Flammeovirga agarivorans: one gene and its partner. The protein of the gene in region 1 interacts with the protein of each later gene in a pairwise test. Links are inferred from orthologs where the notes say so. Each region holds a gene or a part of one and is shown in the gene's direction. Other genes may lie near its edges.

Region 1 (7,957 bases):
CCATCAGCAATTGCCTTTATCCCTTCATTTCTTTTTGCCAATACATCAACACCATAATGTCCTTCCTTTAGATTAAATTTCTTAGAAAGTACACCATTCGATACTGGTGGAAAAAAGAAAACATCTTCTATACCTTGATATATCGAAGTGACTGCCGCAGGTTTAATTTCTAAACCTTCAAATTCACTTCTAAATATTGAATCAACTGGGTCAATTTTCTTTAAATCAACTTCGATATCATCTACTTGGTCTGTATTAACGATATTTGCTTTGAAATCTTCTTCGTCATCTACTTCACCGTCAATGATCGCTTTAATGGATGCCATATATACATCTTTCTCATCAGAAGCAATCTTCAATGAATCCAAACTACGTTCCATTTCAATCAGCTTTCTGTCTGTCTCTCGATAAGCAACTCGAGGATCAAAAATCTTAGCCAATAATGTGGTCGCTAATACAAAACTCAAACCTCCTAAAACGGTAAAAAGCATTCCTAAGACTAATAGGATTTTTACATAGCTGAATCTATATGCAGCCCTTTCAGCAAAGGTTTCTTCATCTCTAACGACAAGAACAAATCTAGTGGTCAGCCACTCTGATAAGGTCTTTCCTTGTTTTTTCATTGATTATATTTCTTCTTGTTTAAGAAGTTTACAAATGGTAAAATTACAATAAATGAGGACTTTATTTGCATTTTGTCTATAACTATTGAATTATTATAACTTTTTCGATAATAAAAAATGTAAATTAGCCATTGACTGAGGTCAATGAAAAAATTTAATTAGTCTCTTTTTTATTGAATTATGTTATTTTTAAAGTGATATTCCACTTTTTGCTGTTATCAACCCCCTTCTAAATTGCGATAACACATTTTTTTTCAGGAATTCATCATCATTCATTTTTTATACAATTGATCGCTACATCACAATGAAGCAGATTATTTTAAATAAAAATACCACTCTAATTATAAAGGCATTTCTGTTAACACTACTTCTTGTTTCTGGTAGTGCTTGTCAGTTTTATCATGATACTGCTACACATTACAATTCTTACTTTTTAGCAAGAGAAGGAATGGAACAGTTGGAGTTGGATTTATTTAATGAACATGTGGATGATTACAATGACGTTCTATCAATTTTAATACCTATTGATACCAATAAAACATTATCGCATAAAGAACAGCTAGATTTTATCATTACAAAAGCATCTCGTCCTATTAAATTTCACAAAAGTAGTGAATGGATCGATGAATGTTATTTATTAGTGGGTTGGGTAAGGCTCTATGAAGAGGATTATGAAAATTCACTCACTACTTTTAAATATGTCAATGCTAAATTTAATGATGAAAATAGTAGACATGCTGCTCTGAATGCTCTTTTAAGAATGTTTATTGAAAAGAAAGAAGAAGGAAACATTACTTTAGTAAAAGATATCATCAAACAACAAAAAGCCCCTTACAATAAAGAAAACACAAAAGACTACCACCTGAATCTCGCCCACTATTACAGAAATAAAAATGATTTCAAACAATCGATCGCTCATCTAAGGTTAGTTGTCGATTTAGAACAAAAAAAGCATTTACGCTCTAGGTATTATTTCATACTAGGTCAGATGTATGAAAAAACTGGAGTGATCAATGATGCTTATAAAGCCTACTCCACCGCTGAAAAAATATCAAAAACGAATGATCTAGAGTTTCAATCTGATATTAGTGCTTACAGTATGCAACCTGTAGACTTCAGTGATGAAAAGCAGACGAAGAAAATCAAAAAGTATTTTGACAAAAAATTAAAAGACCATAACAACTGGGATAATAGAGATAAAATCTATTATGAAATGGCTCAGTTTGAAATGCGTAAACCCGATTATGATAAAGCCTTAAGTTTTTTCAACGAATCAATTCAGGTAAGTACATCCAATCAGATTCAAAAAGGGCATTCGTATTGGGAGTCGGGCAAAATATATTATACAGAAAAGAAAGATTATATAGCAGCTGCTGCTTATTATGATAGTGCAGTTCAAAACTTTGATGAATCTGTATATGGTTTTGAAGACATTAAGAAAAGATCTGAGAACTTACAAGAACTCGCTAAGTACACCAAAATTGTTCAAGAAAATGAACGTTTACTGAGCTTGTACGAAATGAATGAGGAGGAAAGGAAAGAGTTTTTAGAAAAAGAAATTGAAGAAGAAAAAGAAGAGCTCATTCTAAAGCAACAGTATGCGATAGAAAATGAGAAAAAGAAAGAAAAACCTGTTACTGCAAAATCACAATCCTTCAGTAATAAAGAATCTAAAGAGTTTTATTTTTACAATACGAATGCTTTGGCACAAGGTAAAGCTCAATTCTTGAGAATTTGGGGCTCAAGACCTCTAGAAGATAACTGGAGAAGGTCTAACAAAATGGAATTTTCAGGGGCCGCTAACACAAACAATCAAACTGCCAATAATAACCAAAAGCCCACATCAAGTAATAAGAAAAAAGATAAAAATGATGAGGCAAGTAATGAGGACTTATTTGCTGGTTTGAAAACAATGGATCAAAGAATTGCTGAAATACCTACTACAGATGAGGAGTTAAAAAAGGTACATAAAGCATTAGCCGATGGCATTTTCGAATTAGGGAAGGTTTATTTCTATAGAATGAAAATCAACGAAGAAGCGTTAAATAACTTTTATCGTTTTCTCGATGAATACCCTAATGATGAAAATGCACATGAAGTCGCTTACCTTGTTTATGTGATTTGTCAGGAAGATGAAAGTTGTGATGAAGAAGAAGCAAAGCAATATCTTATCGAAAATTACCCTGATTGCTTGTATTCAAAAATTCTTCTTAACCCGAACTATGTAAAAGAAACCAATGAAAGGGAGAACTATATTAAGGATTTATATGCCTCTGCCTATCAACTATATCTTGAAAAACAATATAATCAATCAGATATCAAGCTCAATGAACTATTAAACGACTTCCCTCAAAGTGCTTATGAGGAAAAAGGGAGATTTTTAAGAGTCTTGCTTATTGGTCGAACTACCAAATACTATCAAACATTCAAAGATGCTCTAAATGGCTACCTACTTGCTTATCCTTCTGGAGAGTTTTCTGATACTGCAAAAGGAATGCTAGAAGAAATCACTGAACGCCGTCTTGAAAATGGATATATCCCTGGTAGATATCATGATTATGAAATCACAACAGAATAATAAATTGGTATGATTTTACTATACAATTGGGTGGTAAAAATCTTGCCTTTTTTCTAATCATAATTAGAGAATCAAATAAAAAGTATAAAGGAATGATTAACTTGCTTACTTATTCATTTCAATACTAATATTATATACAGCTTAAGTACTGAATATTAAAAACATATGTATTTAAAAGCCATAAAAGCACTTTGGATTCTATTTATTATAGGTGTCGTAAGTGCCATCGTTTTTGGAATTTCTTTAAAAAATAACTGGTTTAACTTATATGGTGAACTTCCAGACCCAAGTGTCTTAGAAAACCCTAAAAGTGAAGTTGCCTCTGAGTTATACTCTGCTGACGGTGAGTTATTAGGTAAATACTACAGAAAAAATAGAACAAAAGTAGAATATGAAGATCTATCTACTAACCTAAAGAATGCATTATTAGCTTCTGAGGATGTTCGTTTTTACGACCATAGTGGTATCGATTTTAAAGCTACAATTGCTGTACCTTATTATCTTTTCCGCTACGTTACAATGAGCGGTAAGAAGAGAGGATCGTCCACATTAACTCAACAATTAGCAAAAAACCTATTTAAAATCCGTAGAGATCAAGATCTAGAAGGTAGATTATCAAGTGTTCCTTTAATTGGACTTGTAATCAATAAATTAAAAGAGTGGATTGTAGCTGTAGAACTTGAAGAAGCCTACACAAAGAAAGAAATCATGACAATGTATTTAAACACTGTCGATTTTGGTTCCAATGCCTATGGTATTCATGTTGCTGCTCAAACTTTCTTTAGTACTACTCCAGATCAATTAACTGTACCTGAATCTGCGGTACTAGTTGGTATTTTACAAGCACCAACATTCTATAGCCCAAGATTTCACCCTGAAAGAGCTTTAAAAGTTCGTAATCAGGTCATCAGTCAAATGGAAAAATACAACTTGATCACTGCAGCTCAAGAAAAAGAGTATATGGGTGAAGATTTAGGTTTAAGATACAATGTTGAAAACCACAATAAAGGTCTTGCTCCTTACTTTAGAGCTGAAGTAGTAAAAGATATTCAGAGATTCTGTAAAGATAAAGGCTTGGATTTATATGCTGATGGTTTAAAAATCTATACAACTATCGATTCTCGTATGCAGCGATATGCTGAAGAAGCAATTGATAAACATATGAGAGCTCAGCAAGCATTATTCAACGAGCACTGGGAAGGACAAGGTGAGCCTTGGAGAGATAGAGAAGGTGAAGTAATTCCAAACTTCTTACCAAGAGCTATCAAAAGAACAAGAGTTTACAAATCACTTTATAAGCAATACGGTGGCGATTCATTAGCTATTGATAAAGCTTTAAAAGTGAAAAAGAAAATGAAAGTATTTACTTGGGAGAACAACAACCATGAAAAAGATACTGTTATGAGTTCTTATGACTCTTTAAAGTACTACAAAATGTTCTTACAAGTTGGTATGACATCAATGGAACCAAAAACTGGAGCAATAAAAGCTTGGGTTGGAGGTATCAACTATAAATACTTTAAGTATGACCATGTTCGTTTAGGTTATCGTCAGCCTGGTTCAACTTTCAAACCGTTCTTATATGCAAAAGCACTAGAAGATCGTTTTCAACCTTGTTCTCCTATCACTGACGTCCCGATTACTTTTACTGCTGAAGAAGCAGTAGCGGACAAACCTTGGACACCTGCCAATGCTGATGGATATAGTGGTAAAACATATACATTGAGACAAGCAATGTCGAGATCAATCAATACTGCTGCTGCTTACTTAGTAAAAGAACTAGGTGCTCCGACATTATCAAGATATGCAAGAGACAAGTTTGGTTTTAAATTTATACGAGATCAAATGTTCTCTTATTTATTGACGGAAGATGATAAAGCAAGAGGTAGAACTGGTTATGACAAAAAGCCAATCAAAGGTGTACCTTCGTTATGTTTAGGTACTGAAGATGTATCTGTTTTTGAAATGGTAACTGCCTATTCTGTTTTCATCAATAAAGGTACTTGGACCGAGCCTAGATTTATTACTAGAATCGAGGATAAAAATGGTAGAGTATTAAAAACATTTACTCCTAAAAAAGTAGAAGTACTAAATGAGAGAACTGCGTGGTTAATGACATACATGCTAAGAGGTACTTCAGAAGAAGCAGGTGGTACTGCCATGCGTTTGAATAGATATAACTTTAAGAGAGATAAGAAAACTGGAGAGGTATTCCATGTAGGTGGTAAAACAGGTACTACTGCTAATTTCTCTGATGGTTGGTTTATGGGCTTCACTAATGACCTTGTAACTGGTGTATGGTGTGGAGGCGAAGATCGTTCAATCCACTTCAGAACTATTAAGTATGGTCAAGGTGCCCGTTTAGCATTACCTGCATTTGCTTATTTTATGGAGGATGTTTACAAAGACAAGCAATTATGCCAAGAACTAGGTTATAAGCGTAGTAAATTCCCAGAGCCATCAATTCCTATTAATGTTGAATTGGATTGTAGTAAATACAGCCCTGATAATTTTGGGGATATAATGGCTGAGGATGATTCTGTAGCTACTGAGCAAGAATATGTTGCTCCTACAGAAACAGATGATGGAATCCTGTAAAATGGCATATAATCATAACAATTTATAAATAATGCGAGAATAATTCATTTAATGGATTATTCTCGCATTTTTGTATTGCGTACTACACTTTACTAAAAATAACTATCAATGGAAATTACCACCAAGGACAAAATAGAAAATGCTAAGGATATAAAAATAGAAGCATTCAGAGCAAACATCAGAAAAACCAACCCACACAAGCACAACAAATATGTTGAGATTGTTTATCTCTACGAAGGTTCTGGTAGCCACACAATAGATTATGACACCTTCGAAATTAATCAACCTACTTTGTTCTTTATTCAAAAAGAACAGATGCACCATTGGGATATCCTTTCAGAACCAAAAGGTTTTGTTATCATAATGAAAAAATCATTTCTTGAAAACAGTACTGACCAGCAGCTAATACAACTTATTGGAGAAATGAGTCATCACCCATGTGTTTATCTCAAAGATATCGATCAAGTAAATACTATTTTTCAGCTTCTTGTTGATAATTTAAAAGATAGATATGATACTCAACAGACAGTCATCGAAGGGTTGTTAAAAGCATTATTTGCTAAGTTCCTTCATGACACAACTCCTTCTACTGGCAATACGCACCAATATTCAGAGTCTTTTATACAGCTAAAAGATCTGTTAGAAAGCTCTGAACAGATCATCAACAGCGTAAACCATTATGCAGATTTATTACATACCACTCCACAAAATCTAAATGCAATCTGTAAAACTGCTATTGGAGTATCTGCATCAAAATTTATCGGTGAATACATTATTAAGGAAGCAAAAAGAATGCTTCTATATACGAACCAAACTGTTAGTGAAATTGCCTTTGATCTGAATTTTAAGGATTCATCTCATTTCATCAGATACTTTAAAAGAAAGACTGAAATGACGCCTTCTAATTTTAGGACAAGCTAAAAAAAGGAACAGATGTAAACCTGTTCCTTTCGTTATAGTAATTATTCTTTTATCAGCTTTTTATGATAGATACTTCCATCTTGTTGTTCAATCCTTATGATATATAAACCTTTAGAAAGGTTTGTGATGTCAACTTTATTTCCATCCCAATGTGGAGGAGAAGAAATTTGTTGACCTGAAGTTTTTAAGATATCAACAGAGCTTATCCCTTTTTCAGATAAAATAAAGAGCTCATTCCCTAAGTTTGGATTCGGATAAACTACCGGAGCCATTTCTTTTAAGTCTTCTTCGACTGTTGAAGATACACTAGCATTTACTCTTACCACTCCTTGATAGGAAGCCTGCTGGTCTGACCCAACAACAAACATTAATAAGTCTTTAAGTCCTTCAGTCTGATATGTCACCTCATGAGGTCCTTCCCCATAAACGACAGAAGGTGTGGCGTCTTCAGGTTCTCCAAAATACCATCCTACCAATGCACTATCAACATCTGATCTACTTGTAAAGGTTACCTCTGAATTTAAGCCTACAATAGTTTTATCTATAGTATAGTTCAATGAAGTAACTTGAGGTTCATAATCTACTACTCTGAAGTTATCCATAGCCAATCCAATACCTCCAGAAGAATCTTGGCTTGCTGCTACAAAGAATAATCTAAAGGCTACTTTCTCCCCTTCAAACCCTGCCAAAGGGATATATTTTGTTTCCCATTCATTGTCTGTTGTACCAGTCATAATAGGAATATTTTCACCACTCCAATAATATTCAGAAGACAATTCATTGTTCCATGATGGATCAACATAAGAACCTAATAATCTCCATGATCTACCATAGTCATTACTAAATTCTACAAACATGCCATCTACTTGTTCTTTTACATCTTGCTTTAAAGCAAAAGAAAAGCGTTGTGTATCATCATCTCCATCAGGTAAATCAAATACTGATGTATATAAATAGAATCCTGTTGGTACTTGATATCCCGCGGTATCTTTACCCAATACATAAGCATTATCACCACTTAGAGTTCCGTTTTTACCTTCGATACTAGATGAACCTAATTCCAAGTCTGTTCCAGCAAGGTTAAGTGAATAAAATAGTAAGTCATCACCTTCAAGATCTCCACCATCTGCTAAATCAAATGGTACACTTTTTACCCCTAAGATTGGAATAGTGTCTTTGTGGTTCCTGCTAGGATCGTTGTTTATATATAATTCTACTTCATACTCACCTGTAGTCT
Region 2 (5,860 bases), on another replicon or contig:
AACTCGATGTAGCTTTACCAGAAGGTAGGCTAAAGGCAGATTGGAGTACACTTTTACGATTTATTCCTCCATTTATTTTATCATTAGCGATAGCTTTAATGTTGATAGCATTGGCTAGACCACAAAAGACAAATGAGCAAGTAGAACAATGGACTGAAGGTATCGATATCATGTTGATATTGGATATTTCCCATTCCATGAAAATCGAAGACTTTGTCCCTAATAGATTAGAAGCAGCAAAAAAAGTTGCAGCAAAATTTATTGATGGCAGGGTACAAGACAGAATAGGTTTAGTTATTTTCTCTGGAGAAGCGATTTCTTATGCGCCTTTAACTACCGATTATACCTTACTGAAAAACTTAGTAAAGGACATCGATTTTAATATGATCGATAAAAATGGTACTGCTATTGGTCTTGCACTAGGTGTAGCCATTAATAGAATGTCAGAGTCTGATGCTAAATCAAAAGTAGCTATTTTATTATCAGATGGTGAGAATACTGCAGGAAGTATTGACCCGAAGACGGCTGCAGAATTAGCATATGGCTATGGAGTAAAAGTATATACAATTGGTGTAGGTAAAGAAGGTAGAGTACCATATGGTACTGATATGTTCGGTAGACCAAAATATATTGAGCAACATCTTGATGAAACAGCACTGAGAGAAATTGCGAAAATTGGTAAAGGAAAGTATTTTAGAGCTACAAATAATAAAGCCTTAGCAAAAATCTTTGATAGAATTGATAATTACGAAAAGGCTGAAATCAAAGAAACAAGATACAAGGACACAAAAGATTTCTACCAATATTATTTGATTTGGGGACTGATATTCTTCTTAATGTGGATGGCACTGAAAAGTACATTTATGACAAACGCATTGGAAGACTAAGAAAAGAAGGGACTAGGAAAACATGGAATCAAGACGTTGGCATATCATTGCAGGCTTTTCAATCTTATTCATTACTTATGCGGTTGTTTTATTAAACATTCAGGTATTTAGTACGAATTATAAGACAAGAGCTGAAGCAAACATAGTAGAACGAGTGGTAGAATATCCTTTAAGAGGTATGATCTACGACCGTAATGGAAAACTATTGGCTTCAAATGCTGCCGTTTTCGATGTGATGATTGTACCCAAATACTTTAAGATAGAAGAAGAGGATTCAGTAGTATTAGCAGGAATGCTAGACTACACTATGGAGGAGTTAAGGTATAATATCAAAAAATCGAAATATTATTCTTGGTATAAACCTTCAGTACTAAAAAAGCAGCTGACGGAAACAGAATACGCCAAGATACAAGATAAAATTATTCGCTTTAAAGGTTTAAGTATTCAAGCGAGAACCATTCGATCATATCCACATCAGAGTTTAGCAAATGCATTAGGATATGTGAAAGAGGTATCAAAAGCATTTTTAGATCGTGATACTGCAGGGTATTACCAGAGTGGTGACCTTATCGGTAAAAGTGGTGTAGAAAAATTTTATGAAGAAGAACTTAGAGGACAGCGTGGTGTAAGTTACATCATGAAAAACGTTAAAGGGGTGACCAAAGGATCTTTTGAAGATGGTAAATTTGATACTATCCCAAGAGTAGGAGCTACTTTAACTTCATCCATCGATCTTGACTTACAAAAATATGGGGAAGACTTGATGGTGAATAAAAAAGGTGCTGTTGTAGCACTAGATCCTAATACAGGTGAAATCTTAGCCATGATTTCTGCTCCATCATACGATCCAAACCAGTTAACGGGTGAAGGAAAAAGAGTTTCTAAGAATTATGGTGGTCTCTCAAGAGATAAAAATAAACCACTTTTTAACCGTGCTATGCAATCTAGGTATCCTCCGGGATCTACTTTCAAAACTGTGATGGCGTTAATCGGTCTACAAAAAGGAGCAATTGATACGCTTACCACTTACTTCAGTTGTAATAAACGATTGGTAGGTTGCCATGATCACAAAACACCTTTGAATGTGGCAGGGTCCATTATCAATTCATGTAACCCTTGGTATTATCAAGAAATTCGTCGTTTGTTAGATGATGAAGGTAAGCGGTATGAGACTTCAGATGTATTAAGACAAACTCTAGATACATGGAGGGAAGAGGTAAAAGGATATGGTCTTGGTGTGAAGCTTGGTGTAGATATGCCTTATGAAAAAGGTGGTTTAGTACCTAGTTCAAACCTTTATGATAGAATTTATAAAGGTGGAGGATGGAAAATCAGTACTATTCACTCTATTAGTATTGGTCAAGGAGAGGTATTGGCTATGCCTATCCAATTAGCTAACTTAGGAGCAATTATCGCTAATAGAGGACATTATTATACGCCTCATATCATTAAAGATATTGGTGGTGAAGGACCACTACAACAATATAAAGTAAAGCATCAAGTAGATGTAAAACCTGAATATGTGGATCATATTGCAAGGGCTATGTCTGAAGTTCCAAGAATAGGTACAGCCCGAAGAGCATTCAGTAATGATCTTGTCATTTGTGGTAAAACAGGTACTGCTCAAAACCCTCATGGAGAAGACCATTCTATTTTTATGGGTTTTGCTCCACTTGATAAACCTCAAATTGCCATTGCTGTATATGTAGAGAATGCAGGTTTTGGTGGTACATGGGCTGCACCTATTGCAAGTTTAATGATGGAGAAGTACGTAAACGGTGAAGTAAAACGTCCTTATCTTGAAAAATATGTTTACAACGGAGACCTAATTGCTAAAGAAGAAGCAAGAAAGGAGAAAGAAAGGTTGTTGAAAGAACGTAGAGAAAAGCAAAAAGCCAGAATGAAAGAACTTCAAGCGAAGAGAGCTCAGCAGGCAGCCCAACAAGATTCCATTCGAGTAACAACATCGACAGATGAATAAATAAAAAAAGGATAATTAAGAGTGCTTTACTCTAATTATCCTTTTTTATTCACTTATAAAATCTATTAATTGGTCGGCATAATACCTTTACTATAGATAGTATCTTTAACGACTTGTTGATAAAGTCTTCCTATTGGGAGCATTTTACCATTTTTAAGTTCTACCTGATTACCTTCAATGGCATTTACCTTATTGAGGGAAATTGCAAATGAACGATGAACTCTGATGAATTCATCTTCTGGTAGGTTTTCAAGAATTTTTGTGAGGGTATAATGAACAACCATTTCTTGGTCTTTCGTGTAGACTCTTAGGTAGTCCTTTAGACTCTCCATATAGATAATATCATCCAACTTTACTTTTACCATCTTCTTTTCCACCTTGAGGAAGATAAAAGCATCTTCATCAGATGATGATTTCGCTGTAGTTGTTGAAGTCACTTTTGGACTACTACTAGAAGTAGTTGCCGTTGATATATTACCTTTTGCGGCTTCTTTGGTCTGAATTAATTTTGATGCTTTATTAGCTGCTTTTAAAAATCTCTGGAATGAAATAGGCTTTAGAAGGTAATCTAATGCAGAAATTTCAAAGCCTTCTAATGCATATTCTCTGTAAGCAGTAGTTAAAATTACTTCAGGTTTTTGTTCTAAAGATTTTACAAAGTCAATACCTGTTAGCATTGGCATATTGATATCTAAGAACATTAAATCTATTTTCTGATTCTGTAGTACGTTGAATGCTTCTATAGCACTTTCACATTTTGCCACGATCTCAAACTCGTTCAACCTCATTAAGTAATTTTCAATCACTTTTATTGCTAGAGGCTCATCATCAACAATCAGACATTTAATTTTACTCATCTCGTGGAATTTTAAGCGTTACTTTAAACTTCTCCTCTCCATCATTAATGTCAAGGCTGTATCGATCATCATATAGTAGTCCTAGTCGTCTTCTTGCATTAGCAAGTCCGAATCCGCCGGTTTTGGTTTTTTTCGTTTGAACAGGCAGGTTGAAAGGGAGTGGGGTTTGATCAATACTTGGATTCTCTACTTCAAATGTGATAAAATCATCCGAAATCTTCAAGTTCAATTCAATTTTGATTTCATTGAGCTTGTTCTTTACCCCGTGTTTAAATGTATTTTCTATAAAAGGTAAGAATAAAAGTTGAGGAACTCTTACATTTCCTGCTTCTCCTTCTACATTAAAAGTCATAATTAGGCGATTTCCGAATCTAAGTTTTTCAAGATCCAGATAGCTTTGCATATAATATAGCTCGTCCTCTAGGTTTACCCTTGTTTCTTTTTGATACAGCATATAACTCATCAGCTCTGATAGTTTCATCACAGCATCAGATGCCTCATCACTTTTATCTAAAGTAAGAGAATAGATATTATTAAGTGTATTGAATAAGAAGTGTGGCTGAATCTGACTCTTTAATAAGTTCAGTTCCGTCATCATATTCTGTTTTTCAAGCTCTCTAGTCTTCTTTTGGTTGGCTATCCAGTTTTGTGTTAGAGCAATAGATGTAGTAATACCTAAAACATAGAGCTCACCGGTGATAATGGCAATAACATGGTTCGCACTAAATATTTCAGCTTGAGTACCCGCTTCTGGCCAAACAGGTAATAAAAACTGTTGGGTAAGGAATACTTTTAAGTACATCATAATTACCAAAGCGATACTTAATTGAAAGATGTACATAAAGTACTTCTTATTAGGTATGTATTTCGGTAATAAATAATAGGCATGATAATACGATAATGGTATATGTATCGCAAAGCCTATAAGGTTGGACTGGAAAGAGTAAGTGTAGTCATCATAATAACTGCCCCATCTTAGACCATTTAATACAAAGTAGATGATCCAGAAGATGGAATGCTGTATGATTGGTTTATTCAATTTCAAAGACATTGATTCAGGTAGATGGTCTAGAATATTTATCTTCTCATCAAATAACTTATTTTTTGTTTGTATTGCCATTATTTAACGTCTATTGTTTAATAAAAGCTAAATACAAGATAAGCGTTGATGAAACAATTATTTTAGATTTATTGCATTAAATATAGGATTTTATGACGTTCATCTAGGGATGAATGCAGTTTATCCTAAAAATTGTGCTGTATAGCATACTTTAATGACTGTTAATCTATTTTTTTAAAATTCCTTAAGTGTCTGATATACATTTACGATATCAAGAATGTGCAAGGGAGTGTTTCCTTTGCTTGTAGGCCAAAAATACTAATTTAATGATTTGCCTGCATCGTCTGTTCATCTAACCTTCAGTTCAATATGAAATTCAGACTACTAACAATGTTTATTAGTTTGCTGCTTATGGCAAACACAATTCACGCACAAGACCGTGTTGTGAAAGGTACAGTAACCGAAAACGGCTCTTCTGAACCACTTCCAGGGGTAAACGTACTAGTTAAAGGTACGACTACAGGAACAACAACTGATTTTAACGGAGCTTTCTCTTTATCAGTTGCCGACGGAACTACTTTAGTATTCTCTTATGTAGGATACTTATCACAAGAAATTGTAGTAGGAAACCAGTCAGAGTTTTCAGTATCATTAGAAGTAGATGCTGAACAATTAGAAGAAGTTGTAGTAACAGCACTAGGTGTTGAAAGATCTGCAGAAAGTTTAACTTACTCAACTCAATCAGTAAGTTCTGAAGATCTAATTACTGCTAAAGATCCAAACGTAATGAACTCGCTTTCTGGTCGTGTAGCTGGTTTACAGTTATCAAGAAGTGGTTCTGGTGCTGGTGGATCAGTAAAAATCAACTTAAGAGGTAACCGTTCTGCAAAAGGTGATTCTTCTCCTTTATATGTAATTGATGGTGTGCCAATGGCAGGTCAAGGTGCTACCCAACCAGGTGAGATTGAAAACCCAGGTCGTGATGGTGGTGATGGTATCTCAAACATCAACCCAGAAGACATCGAGTCAATCAACATCTTAAAAGGTGCTGCAGCGTCTGTTCTTTATGGTTCAC

What was found.
Region 2: the proteins of HGP29_RS00720 (region 1) and mrdA interact in binary tests that used the Escherichia coli proteins (3 or more experiments, as listed by UniProt). The link is inferred for Flammeovirga agarivorans from one-to-one orthologs.

The regions. Positions count from the first base shown.
Region 1 is NZ_JABAIL010000001.1:150,577-158,533, reverse strand. What follows is about bases 3,013-6,082. They hold HGP29_RS00720 (transglycosylase domain-containing protein), read left to right. Parts: upstream 3,013-3,366; coding sequence 3,367-5,799; downstream 5,800-6,082. Other genes in these bases: HGP29_RS00715 (helix-turn-helix transcriptional regulator), read left to right, coding at 5,908-6,082; porW (type IX secretion system periplasmic lipoprotein PorW/SprE), read left to right, coding at 3,013-3,201. Outside these bases: HGP29_RS00730 (M23 family metallopeptidase), read right to left, coding at 1-623; more of porW, read left to right, coding at 928-3,012; more of HGP29_RS00715, read left to right, coding at 6,083-6,720; HGP29_RS00710 (S8 family serine peptidase), read right to left, coding at 6,762-7,957. UniProt on the Escherichia coli protein: Cell wall formation. Synthesis of cross-linked peptidoglycan from the lipid intermediates.
Region 2 is NZ_JABAIL010000005.1:260,355-266,214, forward strand. The notes cover bases 455-3,388. They hold mrdA (penicillin-binding protein 2), read left to right. Parts: upstream 455-909; coding sequence 910-2,868; downstream 2,869-3,388. Other genes in these bases: HGP29_RS17210 (vWA domain-containing protein), read left to right, coding at 455-887; HGP29_RS17220 (LytR/AlgR family response regulator transcription factor), read right to left, coding at 2,934-3,388. Also shown: more of HGP29_RS17210, read left to right, coding at 1-454; more of HGP29_RS17220, read right to left, coding at 3,389-3,725; HGP29_RS17225 (sensor histidine kinase), read right to left, coding at 3,718-4,845; HGP29_RS17230 (TonB-dependent receptor domain-containing protein), read left to right, coding at 5,155-5,860. UniProt on the Escherichia coli protein: Catalyzes cross-linking of the peptidoglycan cell wall. Responsible for the determination of the rod shape of the cell. Is probably required for lateral peptidoglycan synthesis and maintenance of the correct diameter during lateral and centripetal growth.